2 regions of the Ruminococcus sp. 1001136sp1 genome follow, and region 1 is predicted to be linked to the other one. Evidence: riboswitches for the same ligand, from Rfam matches in the RefSeq annotation. Region 1 holds a riboswitch; the other holds the start of a gene.

The links. Region 1 has a riboswitch for cyclic di-GMP ahead of ABHC48_RS08535 (hypothetical protein). Riboswitches for the same ligand answer to the same signal wherever they lie in the genome.
Region 2: linked by a shared signal. The riboswitch ahead of ABHC48_RS04240 (transporter substrate-binding domain-containing protein) and the one ahead of ABHC48_RS08535 (hypothetical protein) in region 1 are both predicted to bind cyclic di-GMP.

The regions. Positions count from the first base shown of each region.
Region 1 is NZ_JBDPGY010000008.1:38,090-46,001, forward strand. It holds gene prmC (peptide chain release factor N(5)-glutamine methyltransferase) at 1-677, opposite strand, end outside; gene ABHC48_RS08520 (DUF1385 domain-containing protein) at 674-1,744, opposite strand; gene rpmE (50S ribosomal protein L31) at 1,832-2,035, opposite strand; gene rho (transcription termination factor Rho) at 2,204-3,871, opposite strand; gene ABHC48_RS08535 (hypothetical protein) at 4,517-5,533, opposite strand; cyclic di-GMP riboswitch class I at 5,704-5,787, opposite strand; gene ABHC48_RS08540 (substrate-binding domain-containing protein) at 5,977-6,852, opposite strand; gene ABHC48_RS08545 (beta-propeller fold lactonase family protein) at 6,830-7,168, opposite strand; gene ABHC48_RS08550 (glycosyl hydrolase family 28 protein) at 7,199-7,912, opposite strand, start outside.
Region 2 is NZ_JBDPGY010000003.1:183,767-191,678, forward strand. It holds gene ABHC48_RS04220 (carbohydrate ABC transporter permease) at 1-37, shown strand, start outside; gene ABHC48_RS04225 (alpha-L-fucosidase) at 54-1,478, shown strand; gene ABHC48_RS04230 (LysR family transcriptional regulator) at 1,755-2,648, shown strand; gene ABHC48_RS04235 (hypothetical protein) at 2,675-2,848, shown strand; cyclic di-GMP riboswitch class I at 3,024-3,099, shown strand; gene ABHC48_RS04240 (transporter substrate-binding domain-containing protein) at 3,226-4,041, shown strand; gene ABHC48_RS04245 (ATP-binding protein) at 4,025-6,229, shown strand; gene ABHC48_RS04250 (ABC transporter substrate-binding protein) at 6,207-7,912, shown strand, end outside.

The DNA of each region.
Region 1 (7,912 bases):
TCTTCATGGCCATCCAATGCAAGTCTTGGATCGTGATCCCGCACTTCTTCCATAAGCTCTTCAATCTCTGCGCTTCTGATGTAGGGGGGATTCGAAATAAGGATATCATACTGAGGCATATCTTTGCCAGTGTTTTGTTGAAAAAAAGCTGACGAAAACAAGTCGCTTTCCACGAAAACAGCTCTGTCTGACACTTCCAGGCTTACCGCATTCTTATCTGCCACCTGAAGAGCAAGTGGGGAAACATCAGCACCCACACCATATGCATCCCCGGTAAGTGCCAAAAGACTTAAAAGAATACACCCCGATCCGGTGCACATATCCAGAATCCCTGGTGTCTTTTTCCCCTTCATAACTTCCAGAGCCTTCTCCACCAATGTCTCCGTATCCTGCCTCGGAACCAGTACGTTTTGATTTACATAAAATTCAAATCCCATAAAATATGCCTGATGGGTAATATGCTGCAAGGGAACATGACCGGCTCTTTTTCGGATCAGTTCCCGGTATCTGTCCGCTTTTTCCTCTTCAATCCCGTCAGCTGAATGAGCGAAATAAAAAGCCCTGTTCATTCCTGTCACATGCTCCAGAAGAAGCCAGGCATCCAGCCTGGCTTCCTGGATCTTATGCTGTTCCAGAACCTTGGTTCCTTCTTTTAATAGTGTTTCCAGAGAAGTCATTGTGCAGCTCCCGTTTCCGGTACATTCCCGGTACGTTCTTCACTCTCCCCGCTTTCAGATTGCGCGGAAGCAGCGGAAAGATCACCGTTTTCTTTGTTCTCATATGGAATATCCAGATTGAATTCTGTCTTTAAATATGCTCTCCAGTCAAACACAGCCTCCACAGCCTTAATAGCAACCTCTGCCATATCAGCTGTAGGCTCCTTAGTAGTAAATTTCTGCATTGCCATACCTGGCTTGCTCATCATCAGGGCAAATTTGCTGTCAGTTCTTCCTGCCCACTGGATAATCTCAAATGAAATTCCGGATACAATAGGCACCATAAGGAGACGTCCAAAAAGACGCAGCCAATATGAAGGTACCAATACGAAAATAAAATGCAGGAAAATACTTACCAGCATAACCAGGAATAAAAAGCTTGTTCCACATCGCCTATGGAATCTGGAGCTTTCCAGTACATTCTCCACTGTCAATGGCTTGCCATTCTCCACACAGTTAATACATTTATGCTCTGCTCCATGATACATAAAGGTTCTCTGGATATCCTTCATTCTGGAAATCAAAAGCATATATCCCATAAATAAGCCCAGCTTCACAAATGCTTCCACAATAGTAACTATCACCTCGGAAGCACCTACCTTACGGCAAAGGCTTGCCAGCGCATAAGGCAGAAGCATAAATGCGGCAATAGAAACCACTATAGAAACAGCTACTGTCGCATAAAGTAAAACCTTAAATGCCCTGTCCTCTTTTTTCTTCTTAGCCTCCATTTCCTCCGGAGAAAGAGCTGCATTCTTCTTAGTCTCTTCCTCATCCTCCTCATCACCTGCAATCTCTGCTGAATACATCAGGCATTTAGTTCCTGTTACCAGAGAATCGATGAAGCTGACCATTCCGCGGATAACGGGCTTGCGCCAGATCTTTGCCTTGCCAAAGATACATTTGTAATCTTCAACCTTTACTTCAATTTCTTTATCAGGACGGCGCACTGCAATGGAATATTTGTCCTTATGACGCATCATAATGCCCTCCATTACAGCTTGTCCACCGATGTTAGATGGTTTCATTTTATCCTCCGTCTCATAAATTCAGTCAAATTACAAAGAAAGGTTGAGATTTCCCAACCTCAACCTTCTCATTCAGTAATATTCAAATTATTTATTCAGGCCATATCTCTCGTTGAACTTATTGATACGTCCGCGAGCCTGAGTAGCTTTCTGCTGTCCTGTATAGAACGGATGACATTTGGAGCAGATTTCTACGTGGATATCCTGCTTGGTAGATCCTGTTACAAAAGTATTACCGCAGTTGCAGGTTACAGTTGCCTGATAGTAATTCGGATGGATTCCTTCTCTCATGATTTTCACCTCTCTATATTTATTCTATTTTATTTGCGTTGAATCTGACGAATTCACACTTTACACAGCCTACTGATTATAGCATGGCGTTATGAGAAATGCAAGTTATTTATAAAAATTTCTAAAACTAATCCCAGATAATATTCTGCACGGTGTTTTTTGTGAACATTACAATTTCTGTTTTTTTACCATTTGCACAAATTCAGCATTATTTGCAGTACGTGCAAACATGTTCAGGATCTGTTCCACTGCCTCATCAGACTTCATTCCGTTAAGAGCCTTTCGCATAATATATACAGCTTCCTGCTCGTCTTTGCTCAAAAGCAGATCTTCTCGTCTGGTACCGGATTTCTGAATGTCGATGGCCGGGAAAACCCGTTTCTCCTGAAGCTTGCGGTCAAGAACAAGCTCCATATTGCCGGTTCCCTTGAATTCTTCGTAAATAACGTCGTCCATTTTGCTTCCGGTGTCAACCAGTGCAGTGGCCAGAATGGTAAGGCTTCCTCCCTCACGCATATTACGTGCTGCACCAAAAAAGCGCTTCGGCATATGAAGTGCTCCCGGATCAAGACCTCCTGACAGAGTTCTTCCACTTGGGGGAACAACCAGGTTATAGGCTCTTGCCAGTCTGGTAATGGAATCCAGAAGGATCACAACATCCTGCTTATGTTCTACAAGGCGGCGTGCACGCTCTACAACCATCTCGGATACACGCTTATGATGCTCCGGAAGCTCATCAAATGTGGAATAAATAACTTCCACGTTCGGTCCCTGTATTGCTTCCCTGATATCGGTAACTTCCTCAGGACGTTCATCAATAAGAAGAATGATCAGATGCATATCCTTGTTATTCTTAAGAATAGATTTCGCAACATCCTTGAGCAAAGTAGTTTTACCTGCCTTAGGCGGGGAAACGATCATACCACGCTGTCCCTTTCCGATAGGGCTGATCAGATCTACGATACGCATGGCAGTAGTTCCGCCAGGCCGCTCCATGATCAGACGTTCATCTGGGAAGATTGGGGTCATATTTTCAAAATTGTATCTCTTCTGTCCCTCACTTGGATGGAAACCATTGATAGACGTCACATACAAAAGGGCACTGAATTTCTCCCCCTGTGTTTTAATACGGATATTTCCCTGAATAATATCCCCTGTCTTCAGATTGAATCTGCGGATCTGTGACGGAGAAACATAGATATCATTTTCTCCCGGAAGATAATTCTCACTTCGGATAAATCCAAACCCATCCGGCATAACCTCCAGAATTCCATTGGCCTTTTCGCCACTGTCAAGCTGGACCGTTTCAGCCGGAACACTGTAAGCGTTGCTTACATCCTCTTCTGTACGGTTCTCACTGGCTGCGCCTGTACGGGGCTGTTCCGTTTCCTCAGGTCTTAATTCGGCTGGCGGAACCACTTCTACAGGTTTCGCTACAGGAGTGCGCTTCACGAAGTTCTCCGGTCTGTTTTCCCCATTATAACTGTTCTGGCGTCCTGCATTTTCATTTCTGCCATAATTATTGCTGCGGTACTCAGGATTACGCCGTATAATGGTACGGGATCTGGTTGGTGCTTCTCTTCTCTCCGGTGAAGAAACACTTCCCGTATTTTCTGTTTTTTCTGCTGCCACAGGCTCTGGTCTTGCAGGTATGGTATTCTCTTCTGCTGTTCCGGAAATAGTCTGCTCATTTTCTGCAGTCTGTTCTTTCCTGTCCTCTTCCAGCATACGTTCAATTAATTCAGGCTTTCTCATAGTAGAAATGCCCTTCAGTCCTCTGGCTTTTGCCAAGTCTTTCAGCGTAGCCAGGGATAATGATTCATACTTTTCTTTCATCAATCATCTACCTCTTCGACTAATACAATTCTAAAACACATTTCAATTTTGATTTAACGGGATACAAATGTCTGATTAGACAGAAGCTATATACTGAATTATAAAAACATCCTTCAAAAAACTTATTAAAGTTGATTCTAACACATTTCAGGCGCCGTGTCTACATCCATTCCAAATATATATTACTGTTCACTTAGGACCAGTGACCCCAATATATCTATCCCTGCCTGCAAGAAAGTGATAACCTTTGTTTTGTATTATACACACCTAAGGTTTTTCATTGCAAGAATTTTCTGTCGACACATATCCAGACTCTTCGACATAGTTACTGTTCACTCCGTGACCAGTAACACGCTTCGCGATGCACAGAAAGACGAACCTTCTTGTGACAAGCACAAGAAGTAGCGTTTGCTGCGCAAACTTAATTCTCGGGTTTTCTGTGAATTTTGTTCACAAAAAACACCTCGCGGAATGTTACCAGTGAACAGTAACTCGACATATATAAGATTACGGCTCTCCCGGTGACAAAAAGGTAAGTACTATCTGTCACTTACCTTTTTATAAAACACTATTTTCCCGCGCCTGTGGTATCCACAGTAAAACACCCGGAGATATTTCTCCGGGTGCCGGTCATCTTTAAAATCATTAGTTCCAGAACGCTCCATAAATCTTCTGGATCTTAGCGATCTGTGCATCTGTAATCTGATTCAGTGCATTCTGAACAGCTGCATAAGTCTGTGGTCTGCTACTCTTCAGGGAAGCATTGTTCAGGATGTAATCCTTAACAGATTCTGCAAAATATTCGGAAGCATTCTGTGTTACATAGGCTTTATTAAAAGCTGTAACATTTGCCTTCTCAGCTGCAAAAATGCTCTGGAAGCTTGCTGTCTTATCTGCATTTCCTGCGATAAATGCAAGGAAATGACCCAGCTCATGATAAACAGAATCATCAATCTGCTTCATTGTAATAGATCTTGATCTTGCATCAAAATATCCTGAATAGTTGACGGATGGATCAACAACAAGCTTAAATCCCAGCTGCTGATATGCTGCAATTACACGATTGTCCATCTTGCCTGCAACACTTGCTACATTTTCCTCGTGTTTGCTCTGGTTCTGTGAAGAGCTTGCTGCTGCAGTTACCTGGGCAGCGGAAGCACCAGAAGAAGTAGTGCTTACAGCGGTCTCATTGTCAATTGATACCTGCTGTGTAGTTGTTGTCTGAACAGTTGTTGTGATCTTGGATGTAACAACTTTCTTTTTGGATTTCTTGGTGTATTTCGCTGTTGCTTTGGTAACAACGGTTGTCTTGGTATCTACTGTTGTATTACCGGATTTATTTGTTTTATTGGTTACTTTTGTTTTAGTTTTCAGTTTCTTGGTGTAGCTCTTCTTGGAAGCCTTTTTTAATTTAACAGTCTTCCTGGTTGTCTTGGTACTGGAGGTAGTCTTCACAGTAGTCTTCGGCTGGGAAGCCAGTGGAGTTTCATCTTCTATGATGGAAGTCTCCATGATCGGATCTGTGTAACTGGGGAATTCAGGTGTTTCTCCTGTTCCTGAGAATAATGAAACGCCGCCGATCACTGCTGCCAATGCTATAGCAGCACAACTGGAAACAACTTTTTTATTTGCGAGCCACTCTGTTAATTTCTTTCCTTTCATAAATAACACACCTTTCTTGAACCATAATGTAACTGACTTGCCGCTATCTGGAAACTATCAGTCCCATCAGTTTGTGGAAATAAAAAAACCGTTTATCAGATTAAATAAACGGTCGCCACAAACAGAAGAACCACGTCTCCTGTCATATTACATTACCTAATCAATATCAATGCGGCAACCGGCTGTCATAGTCTTGAGACCTTAGACCCTTGGCTTTGCGTCCCTGTCTTTCAACAGGTTTGCCTTTTATTCACTTCTTATAATAAAGCAAACTGTCACTTTTGTCAACGGAATTCCCTTGTTAAAACTTACAAAAATCCGTCTAAAAAGTACGAAAACAAAAAAATCTGTAAAAATATCTGAGCGGATCGTAACGCATGATAATCCTTCTCAAATATTTTCACAGATTCCTTTTCGATGTAATGGATAGCAACAAACACACCTTACAGCTTGCGTGTAGACTCCCGCTCTATAAGAGTTCCGCTCAGTATTTGCCGTTTCACTACCTTTTTCCGGTCGATCAGATCAAACAAGGTACGGACGCTCTGCAGGGCAGTTTCCACTCTTGGATATTTCAATGTGGTGATGGATGGATGATAATATTCCGCAATGTCCTGACCATCTGCTCCTGCCACACAATAATCCTCCGGTACTCTTTTGCCGCTGTCAATAATTGCTCTGCAGGCGCCTACCGCCAGAGTATCTGAAATTGCATAAATACAGGAAAAATCCACCCCCGATTTCAAAAGCTCACAGGTACAGTTATAACCATTCTCAATCGTATAGATTCTTTTACCTGGTTTTAAACGAATTATAAGCTTCTCATCATACTCCAGTCCATTTTTTTCCAGTGACCTTTTATAGCCATTGAGATGGCATCTTCCAAGACCTTCATCTCCGGAAGTAATAAAGGCGATCCTTTTATGTCCGCAGCTGCACAGATAATCAACCATACTCTGGCTCTCAATCTCTGTATCAGTCGTCACAAGGGCACTTTTAGGATAAGTTCCTGTATCCTCCGGAACTGTTTTTCCGGAACCACTGATCACATACGGAACTCTCAGCATTCTCAGCCTTGACTCGTCATAATTATACATACCTCCAAGAAATATGATTCCTTTGACTTTTTTCTCTTTTTCCAGCTGAAGGGCAAGCTCAACTTCGTCTTCATCATCTGCTACATTCTGCAATACCAGGCAATATTTCCTGTCACGGACTTCCCGCTCCAATACATGAAGCATAACACCCCAGTATGAGTTGCTGATTTCTTTTATTATAACTGCGATCGTATTGGAATCAGCCCTTTTCAGATTTTTCATCCTTTTCAATATGACAGGATGCTTTTCCAGGCATCTGAAGACCTTCCTTTTTCTCTGCTGTAAGCCTTTCTTCCTGAACCCCTACTTCATATTCCACAATTTCCGCAGCATCTTCACTTTCACTTACCGCAAAAAGCCGGTTCTTCACCAGACAAATCCAGGAAGGATTCTGCATTTGTATGATAAGAGGAGTTCCTGCAACATCTCCCAGGATCTCATTATACGGAATCAGATAGATACCTTTTCCAAGCTCCTGCTTCTCCAATACAGCAGGGGCATCATGCTGTGTATAGGTTCCGACAAGCAAAATATCCATGCTTTCTTCCATCTCCTTTGTTAATTCCTTTTACTGGAATTTCAGTTCATCTGACAATTCCACAACCATGTGTAATTCACCAGGTGACATCACCTTTTCTCCATGAATTACCACATTGTCAAAATAAAAGCCATGAGGTCTGCACACTTCATTTTTCATCTCAAAGCCACGTATAATGGATACTGGAAAAGTGCCTTCTGTAATTTCAATATTTTTAAAGAAAATATCATTTACCATGCCTCTTTCCCTGTCTCGTGAATACTTGGAATCAAGAGTTTTAATATCAATAAATTTTTCCTGGGCATCTTCAATTCGGATGTTTTCATAAACAATATCATGTACATGGGCACGGTCAGCGTTATGAATTGTCAGTACTCCACCTGACTGATTGCCCTCATACTGGCAATGTACAACATCACAATTTCTGAAAACAACATCTGTAATTTCGTCACATCTGGTTTCATATCCGATTTCAAGTGTGTTTCCAAATTCTGCATTCCAGAACAGGCAATCCTCAACAAGGATATGTCTCACATCTGTGCAGCCTGACGGATCCTGGAATTCCACAGCCTTAATAGATATACAATCATCATTTGCCCTTATAAAGCAATTACGAAGCACTACATTCTCACATCCGACTATATCGACGCCATCTCCTGTGATCACTTTTCCCAGAACATTTACATCTTCAATCAGAACATTTTTACATGCAACCGGAACAATATGCCAGGAACCACCATCCAG
Region 2 (7,912 bases), on a different contig from region 1:
GCTTCAGGGAATCGGTGCAGGCGGGTTGAAGGGATGAAAAAAGGAGAAATCATATGCCAACTGATCAGGAATTAATAAAAATAGTTCCCTCCTGCCGCCAGATTGCCTATCAGGCAACAGAGTTTTATGCGTTTTTTCATTTTGGAATGAATACGTATACCAATCGGGAATGGGGAGATGGAACGGAAAATCTGCAAATTTTTAATCCTACAGAGTTTGACGCAGACCAGTGGGTGACTGCAGCACAAAATGCCGGCATGAAAGGCGTAATTCTTACCTGTAAGCACCATGACGGCTTCTGCCTGTGGCCTACCAGATATACCAGTCACAGCGTTGCAGCAAGCCCGTGGAAAAATGGCAGGGGAGATGTGGTCCGGGAAGTGTCCGAAGCATGCCGCCGCCATGGACTGAAATTTGGAATTTATCTTTCTCCATGGGATCGAAACCAGCCTTGCTATGGAAGTGGAAAAGAATATGATGATTACTATCTGGCACAGCTGACTGAGCTTCTCACCGGCTATGGGGATATTTTCAGTGTCTGGCTGGATGGTGCATGTGGGGAAGGACCTAATGGGAAAAAACAGGTCTACGACTGGAATCGCTATTACGAATGTGTTCGAAAATATCAGCCAGACGCATGTATCTGTGTGTGCGGGCCAGATATCCGATGGTGTGGAAATGAAGCTGGCGATGTAAGAAAATCTGAGTGGAGTGTTGTTCCTGCGCGTACAGCACTTGCAGAGAGTGTACAGGAAAGAAGCCAGCAGACCGATGATGAGGAATTCAGAATGCGCCGGATTACCAGTGATATGGAAGATCTTGGAAGCAGAAAAGCGCTTGAAGGTGAAACGGATCTGATCTGGTATCCGGCAGAAGTAAATACTTCTATAAGACCTGGATGGTTTTATCATCCAGAAGAAGATGATCAGGTGAAAAGTCTGGAAGAGCTGGTTCATATCTATATTGGGGCTGTTGGAGGAAATGCAACCTTTTTGTTAAACATTCCACCTATGCCAAACGGACTTCTTCATAAAAATGATGTTAAACGTCTGGAAGAATTTGGAAGCTGGAAAAAGAAATCTTTTGCTCATAATTTAATGAGTACAGCACATGTTTTTTCGGAAAATGAAGATCCGGCGCATCCGGCTTCCAATTTGACAAAGGATACTTTAGAAGCATGGTATCAGCCTGAAAGCAGTGAGCTGCCAGTAGAGATAACGATTTGCCTGGACGACTCATACAATTTGGGGTATCTGGTATTAAAAGAGGCTGTCTGCTATAGCCAGAGAGTAGAAAAATATGAGGTATTTGTTAAAGAAGGGGAAATATGGAACAGTATTTACACAGGAACGGTAATTGGCTATCAGAAGATCATTCGTGTTAAGGGGAAAAAAGCCAGGGAAATGAAAATTGTTTTACATGATTTCCGTGTACTTCCGCTTCTAACGTTTATTGGGATTTATCCGGAAAATACCTGAGCGGTTAAGTATTGTTTTATATTATTTCATAAATTAAATAAATAATTATTTATAAAAATACCCTTTAGGAGTAGAAATCATCCTAAAGGGTATTTTCCTCTTAAGCGATATACAGGGGAGGTGGTGGTAGTTTCTACCTTAAGAGGGAAGCATGTGGCAAATACAACGCCATATGGTTTTCGAGTACATAATACGCTTGACGTAGAAATAAGTAAAAACTATAATTGATATAACTGAAATAAACATATGATATGCCAAAAGAAAAGGAAAAATATTATGGATGTTAACTTCGAGTATTATAAGATTTTTTATTATGTGGCAAAATACCACAATTTTACCAAGGCGGCTCAGGCGTTAAACAACAGCCAGCCTAATATTACCCGGGCCATGAATTGTCTGGAACAACAGCTGAATACCACTTTATTTATCCGTACCAACCGCGGCGTACAGCTCACTCCGGAAGGAGAACGGCTTTATAATCATGTGCTAAGTGCAATGGAGCAGTTTCAGGCAGCAGAAGAGGAGCTGGCAGACAGCTCCGGATTATCTCACGGAAGTGTAGCCATCGGTGCCAGTGAAACTGCCCTCAATATTTTCCTGCTGGATAAATTAAAAAGTTTTCACATGACTTATCCGGGAATCCGGCTGAAGCTTTACAACCATTCCACACCGGAAGCCATTGAAGCTGTTAAAAGCGGAAAGATTGATTTTGCAGTAGTTTCCACTCCGGCAGAGGTGGATTCCCCATTGAAACAGATCATGCTCATGCCGTTTCAGGAGATTCTGGTTGGAGGCACTACTTTTACTGCCCTTGGCAGCCAGGAACTTTCCCTTCGGGAGGTAAAGAACTATCCGATGATTTCTCTTGGGCGGGAAACTATGACCTATAAATTTTACAACAGCGTATTTTTGTCCCATGGCCTGGATCTTTCCCCGGATACGGAAGCTGCCACTGCGGATCAGATCCTGCCTCTGGTAAAATGCGAGCTCGGGCTTGCCTTTTTGCCCCAGCCAATGGCCGCACCTTCCCTTTTGAAAAAAGAGATCGTACAGATTCCATTAAAAGATGAAATTCCGGAACGCCAGATCTGCCTGGTGTATGACAGCCAGCATCCTATGGGAGCTGCGGCAAGGGAACTAAAAAATACAATTGTATCCGGGCGGGGTTAAACCAAGTGTATGGAAAAAATTTTAGAATGCATTTTAATAATGCAAAAGATCCGGAAGTTGGCCCTATTACAGGCTGGCCGCCTCACAAAAACGTAGAAGAAAGTAAAAACGTAATAACCTATGATATTAATTCGGAGAAGCTGACAGAAGAGCAAAAAGAAGTTCCAAGGATATGGAACGATCTGAGTACAAATGAGTAGGAAACAGTAATGTCAATGCTGCGTGGACTTCGGAAGAAGGAGAACAGTTCGAGTATATGTATCGGCTGTTCTTTTTTTAAATTTTTAAGTGTTAAAGCGGTGAGGTTTTTCTTGTGTAAAGTGGAGCAATGGAGTATAATAAAATAGGTTTTTGGCAGAATTTTAAAAGCTATAATAAGAAAATCGGCAAAACAGACGAAAGTCTGTGACGCAAAGCTACAGGGCCTGTAAAATGGTAGCCAGTTGCATGAACTGAGGTGCACTGTCTGTGAGACAGTGTTTTTTTACGGTGTTATTTCATAGACGTAACAATAATAATTTTATGGCAGGGAATCAGATATGAAAAATACGAGAAGGATAGTTAGGATAGACAGAAAATGAAAGGAAAAAAAGTGATTGCAGGCATTCTGCTTGCGGGAATTTTAGCAGTCACCCTGGCAGGGTGTAAAAACACAGATAACACGAAAGAAGAAACTGAAAAGCCTGTTATTACCCTCGGAAGCGACAGCTATCCGCCATACAATTATCTGAACGAGGATGGCGTACCGACGGGCATAGATGTAGAACTGGCTACGGAAGCTTTCAAAAGAATGGGATATCAGGTGGAGGTTGTCCAGATCAACTGGGAGAAGAAAAAAGAACTGGTAGAGAGCGGAGAGATTGACTGTATCATGGGCTGCTTTTCTATGGAAGGACGTCTTGACGATTACCGCTGGGCAGGACCGTACATAGCAAGCCGTCAGGTGGTCGCTGTAAATGAGAACAGCGATATCTACAGCCTGAATGACCTGGAGGGAAAGAACCTTGCTGTCCAGTCCACAACCAAACCGGAAGGCATCTTTCTGAACCGGACAGATGAAAGAATCCCAAAGCTGGGCAATCTAATCAGCCTAGGACACAGGGAACTGATCTATACATTTCTGGGAAAAGGCTATGTAGATGCAGTCGCCGCACATGAGGAATCGATTGTTCAGTATATGAAGGATTATGATGCAAGCTTCCGTATCCTGGAAGAACCTTTGATGATCACTGGAATAGGTGTCGCTTTTGCAAAAGATGATGACAGAGGAATCTGTGAGCAGATGAGCCAGACTCTGGAAGAAATGCGTCAGGATGGCACATCCCTGAAAATTATTGGAAAATATCTGGATGATCCCCAGAAATATCTGGAGGTGGATGATCTTGGATATTAAGAGAAAGAAAAAAGAAAAACGAATCCAGCTGCTCGGTGGTATGATTGGAATCTGTGTGGCAGTAGTCTCTCTGTTTTATTTCTTTCATGCGGAGAAAACGGAAGCAGAGAAAAGAATGGTAGAGATTGTAAATTATGTCAAAGTGCAGTGTTCCACCTACACCCATTATAATGAATCTTCGGAATCCAAAAGCCTCCTCCGTGCTATTGAAAGTGCCAGACAGATGAGTACAAATATTAAAACGGAAAAAGAAAACGGCGGTCATCTAAGCCGGGAGTTCCTGAAAGAAAACCTGCAGACTCTCTGGGTGGATGGTATCATTGTACTGGATACAGAGGGAAAGACGGACTGCGAATACAGTACGGATGAGTCTCTGACTGATGAGATTACGGAGTATCTGCAAAAAGACATTATTATGGATTTTACCGGATATGAAGAAAGATCTTATTCAGAACGGTTTGCCAGGGAAGACGGATCCTATATTGATATTGCAGCCTGTGCCAGAAAAGATGCACCGGGTATTGTGGCAATCTACTATTACACACCTCCTGAATTTGCCAGAAACTATACACTGACGATACAGGGACTTTTAAATGGTTATAGTATCCAGAAAGATGGAACGATTATTGTCGCAGACGAGGGGATTGTTGTTGCCAGCAATGATGAGAGCTTGCTGGGGCAGAATACGGCTGACAACGAAGTTATTCAGGCAATGAAGAGACATACAGATAGTCAGCACATTTACCATTTGAAGAATGAAGGAATCGGATGTTACGGAATTATGCTGAAGCAGAGGGATTATTATATCTATGCGTATCTTCCGGATACAGAAGTGTTCCATAACCTTCCACTAAGTGTGATAAGCGTTATTTTTCTTTATTTTCTGATGTTTAGTATATTCTGGTTCTGGACATACAGAACCAATCTGGCACACCGAAAACAGGAACAGGAAAAAGATGAAAAATATAAAGAAGAACTTCTGATAGCAGCAAAAAAGGCAGAAGCAGCCAATGAGGCAAAAACAGAGTTTCTACAGCGAATGAGCCATGATATCCGGACTCCGATCAATGGAATCTGCGGCATGGTACATATGGCAGACTATTATGCAGATGATATGGAAAAGCAGACGGAATACAGAACAAAGGTGAAAGAAGCATCTAACCTGCTGCTGGAACTGGTAAATGAAATTCTGGATATGAGTAAGCTGGAGTCAGGCGAAATCGTTCTGGAAGAGATTCCATTTAATCTGAGCAGTATTTCAAGGGAAGTACTTGCTGTAATCGAGCAGATGGCTGCAGAACAGAATATCAGGATCGTGTGGGAGAAAAAAGAAATCACACACCGGGATTTTATTGGAAGTCCGGGGTATGTGAAACGGGTGATGATGAATATCCTGTCCAATGCGGTGAAATATAACAGAGAAAACGGACATATCTATATCAGCTGCATGGAAATCCCAGCCGGACAGCCAGGAATGACCACAATGGAATTTGTCTGCCGGGATACCGGAATCGGAATGACTGAGGAGTTCCAAAAACATATTTTTGAACCATTTGCACAGGAACACACAGGAAGCCGCACAAAATTTGCCGGAACAGGACTTGGGATGCCGATTGCAAAGAATCTGGTCGAGAAAATGGGCGGAGCCATTACCTTTGAAAGTGAAGAAGGCACAGGAACTACTTTTGTGATCCGGGTTCCGTTCAAAATAGATATGAATGCGGATAAACGTGAAAAACAGAAGGATGTATCAGAAAAATCTATAAAGGGGTTGCATATTCTTCTGGCAGAAGATAATGAGCTGAACATGGAAATTGCAGAATTTATGCTCCAGAATGAAGGTGCTGAGGTGACGAAAGCATGGAATGGACAGGAAGCTGTTGAGCTATTCAGAAAAAGTAAACCTGGTGAATTTGATGTCATTCTTATGGACATTATGATGCCGGTTATGAATGGTTATGAAGCTACAAAGAAAATCCGTTCTCTGGACAGAGAGGATGCAAAGATGATTCCGATCATTGCAATGACAGCAAATGCATTCACGGAGGACAGACTGAGAGCTAAAGAAGCAGGAATGGATGAACATATAGCAAAGCCTGTTGATGGAAAATTATTAATAAATATAATTTATAAACTAATGAAACACAGTTTCAGGGGGAGTCATAATGAAAAAGAAAAAACGGAGTAAGTTACTTGCTGTACTTCTGGTGATAGCGACAGGCACATCACTTTTGTCAGGCTGCGGCAGAAAAATTGCAGAAAAAGAAGATGCAGAAACCATCACAGTGTATTTATGGAGCACCAGCCTGTATGATAAATATGCACCATACATCCAGGAACAGCTTCCGGATATCAATGTTGAATTTGTAGTCGGCAATAATGATCTGGATTTTTATAAGTTTCTTGATGAAAACGGTGGATTGCCGGATATTATTACCTGCTGCCGGTTTTCCCTGCATGACGCAAGTCCGCTGAAGGACAGTCTGATGGATCTTTCCACAACCAATGAGGCAGGTGCTGTCTATGATACCTACCTCAGCAGTTTTATGAACGAGGATGGCAGCGTAAACTGGCTTCCCGTGTGTGCAGATGCCCACGGTTTTGTAGTGAACAAGGACCTTTTTGAAAAGTATGAAATTCCGCTGCCAACCGATTATGAAAGCTTTGTCTCTGCCTGCCAGGCATTTGACGAGGTGGGAATCCGTGGCTTTACTGCAGACTATTATTACGATTATACCTGTATGGAAACACTGCAGGGTCTGTCTGCATCAGAATTGTCTTCTGTAGACGGACGCAAGTGGCGCACCACCTACAGTGACCCGGATAATACAAAGAGAGAAGGTCTGGATGATACCGTCTGGCCGGAGGCTTTTGAACGCATGGAACAGTTTATCCAGGATACCGGGCTGAACCAGGACGATCTGGATATGAATTATGATGATATAATTGAGATGTACCAAAGTGGTAAGCTTGCCATGTACTTCGGCAGCTCAGCTGGTGTAAAAATGTTACAGGATCAGGGCATTAACACAACATTTTTGCCATTCTTTCAGGAGAATGGCGAAAAGTGGCTGATGACGACCCCATATTTTCAGGTGGCATTAAACCGTGACCTGACACAGGACGAGACGCGCCGGAAGAAAGCAATGAAGGTACTGAATACAATGCTTTCAGAGGATGCACAGAACCGGATCATTAGTGATGGACAGGATCTGTTAAGCTACAGCCAGGATGTGAATCTTAAGCTTACGGAATATCTGAAGGATGTGAAACCTGTGATCGAGGAAAACCACATGTATATCCGTATTGCGTCAAATGACTTTTTCTCCGTTTCCAAGGATGTGGTTTCGAAGATGATTTCAGGAGAATACGATGCAGAGCAGGCCTATCAGTCATTTAATTCCCAGCTTCTTGCGGAAGAATTTGCTTCAGAAAATATCGTGCTGGATTCACAGAAATCCTATTCCAACCGTTTTCATAGCAGTGGGGGAAATGCGGCTTATTCGGTTATGGCAAACACTCTGCGTGGTATTTATGGGACGGATGTGCTAATCGCAACCGGAAACAGCTTTACGGGAAACGTGCTGAAAGCTGGATATACAGAAAAAATGGCAAGAGACATGATCATGCCAAACAGTCTTTCGGCATATAGCTGCAGGATAAGCGGGGCAGAACTGACAGAACTGGTCAGAAACTTTGTAGAAGGCTATCAGGGAGGTTTCATTCCCTTTAACCGTGGCTCTCTGCCTGTGGTCAGCGGCATTTCCGTGGAAGTCAAAGAAACAGATGATGGTTATATATTGAGCAAAGTTACAAAAGATGGAAAAAAAGTTCAGGACGAGGATACTTTCACGGTAACCTGCCTTGCGAT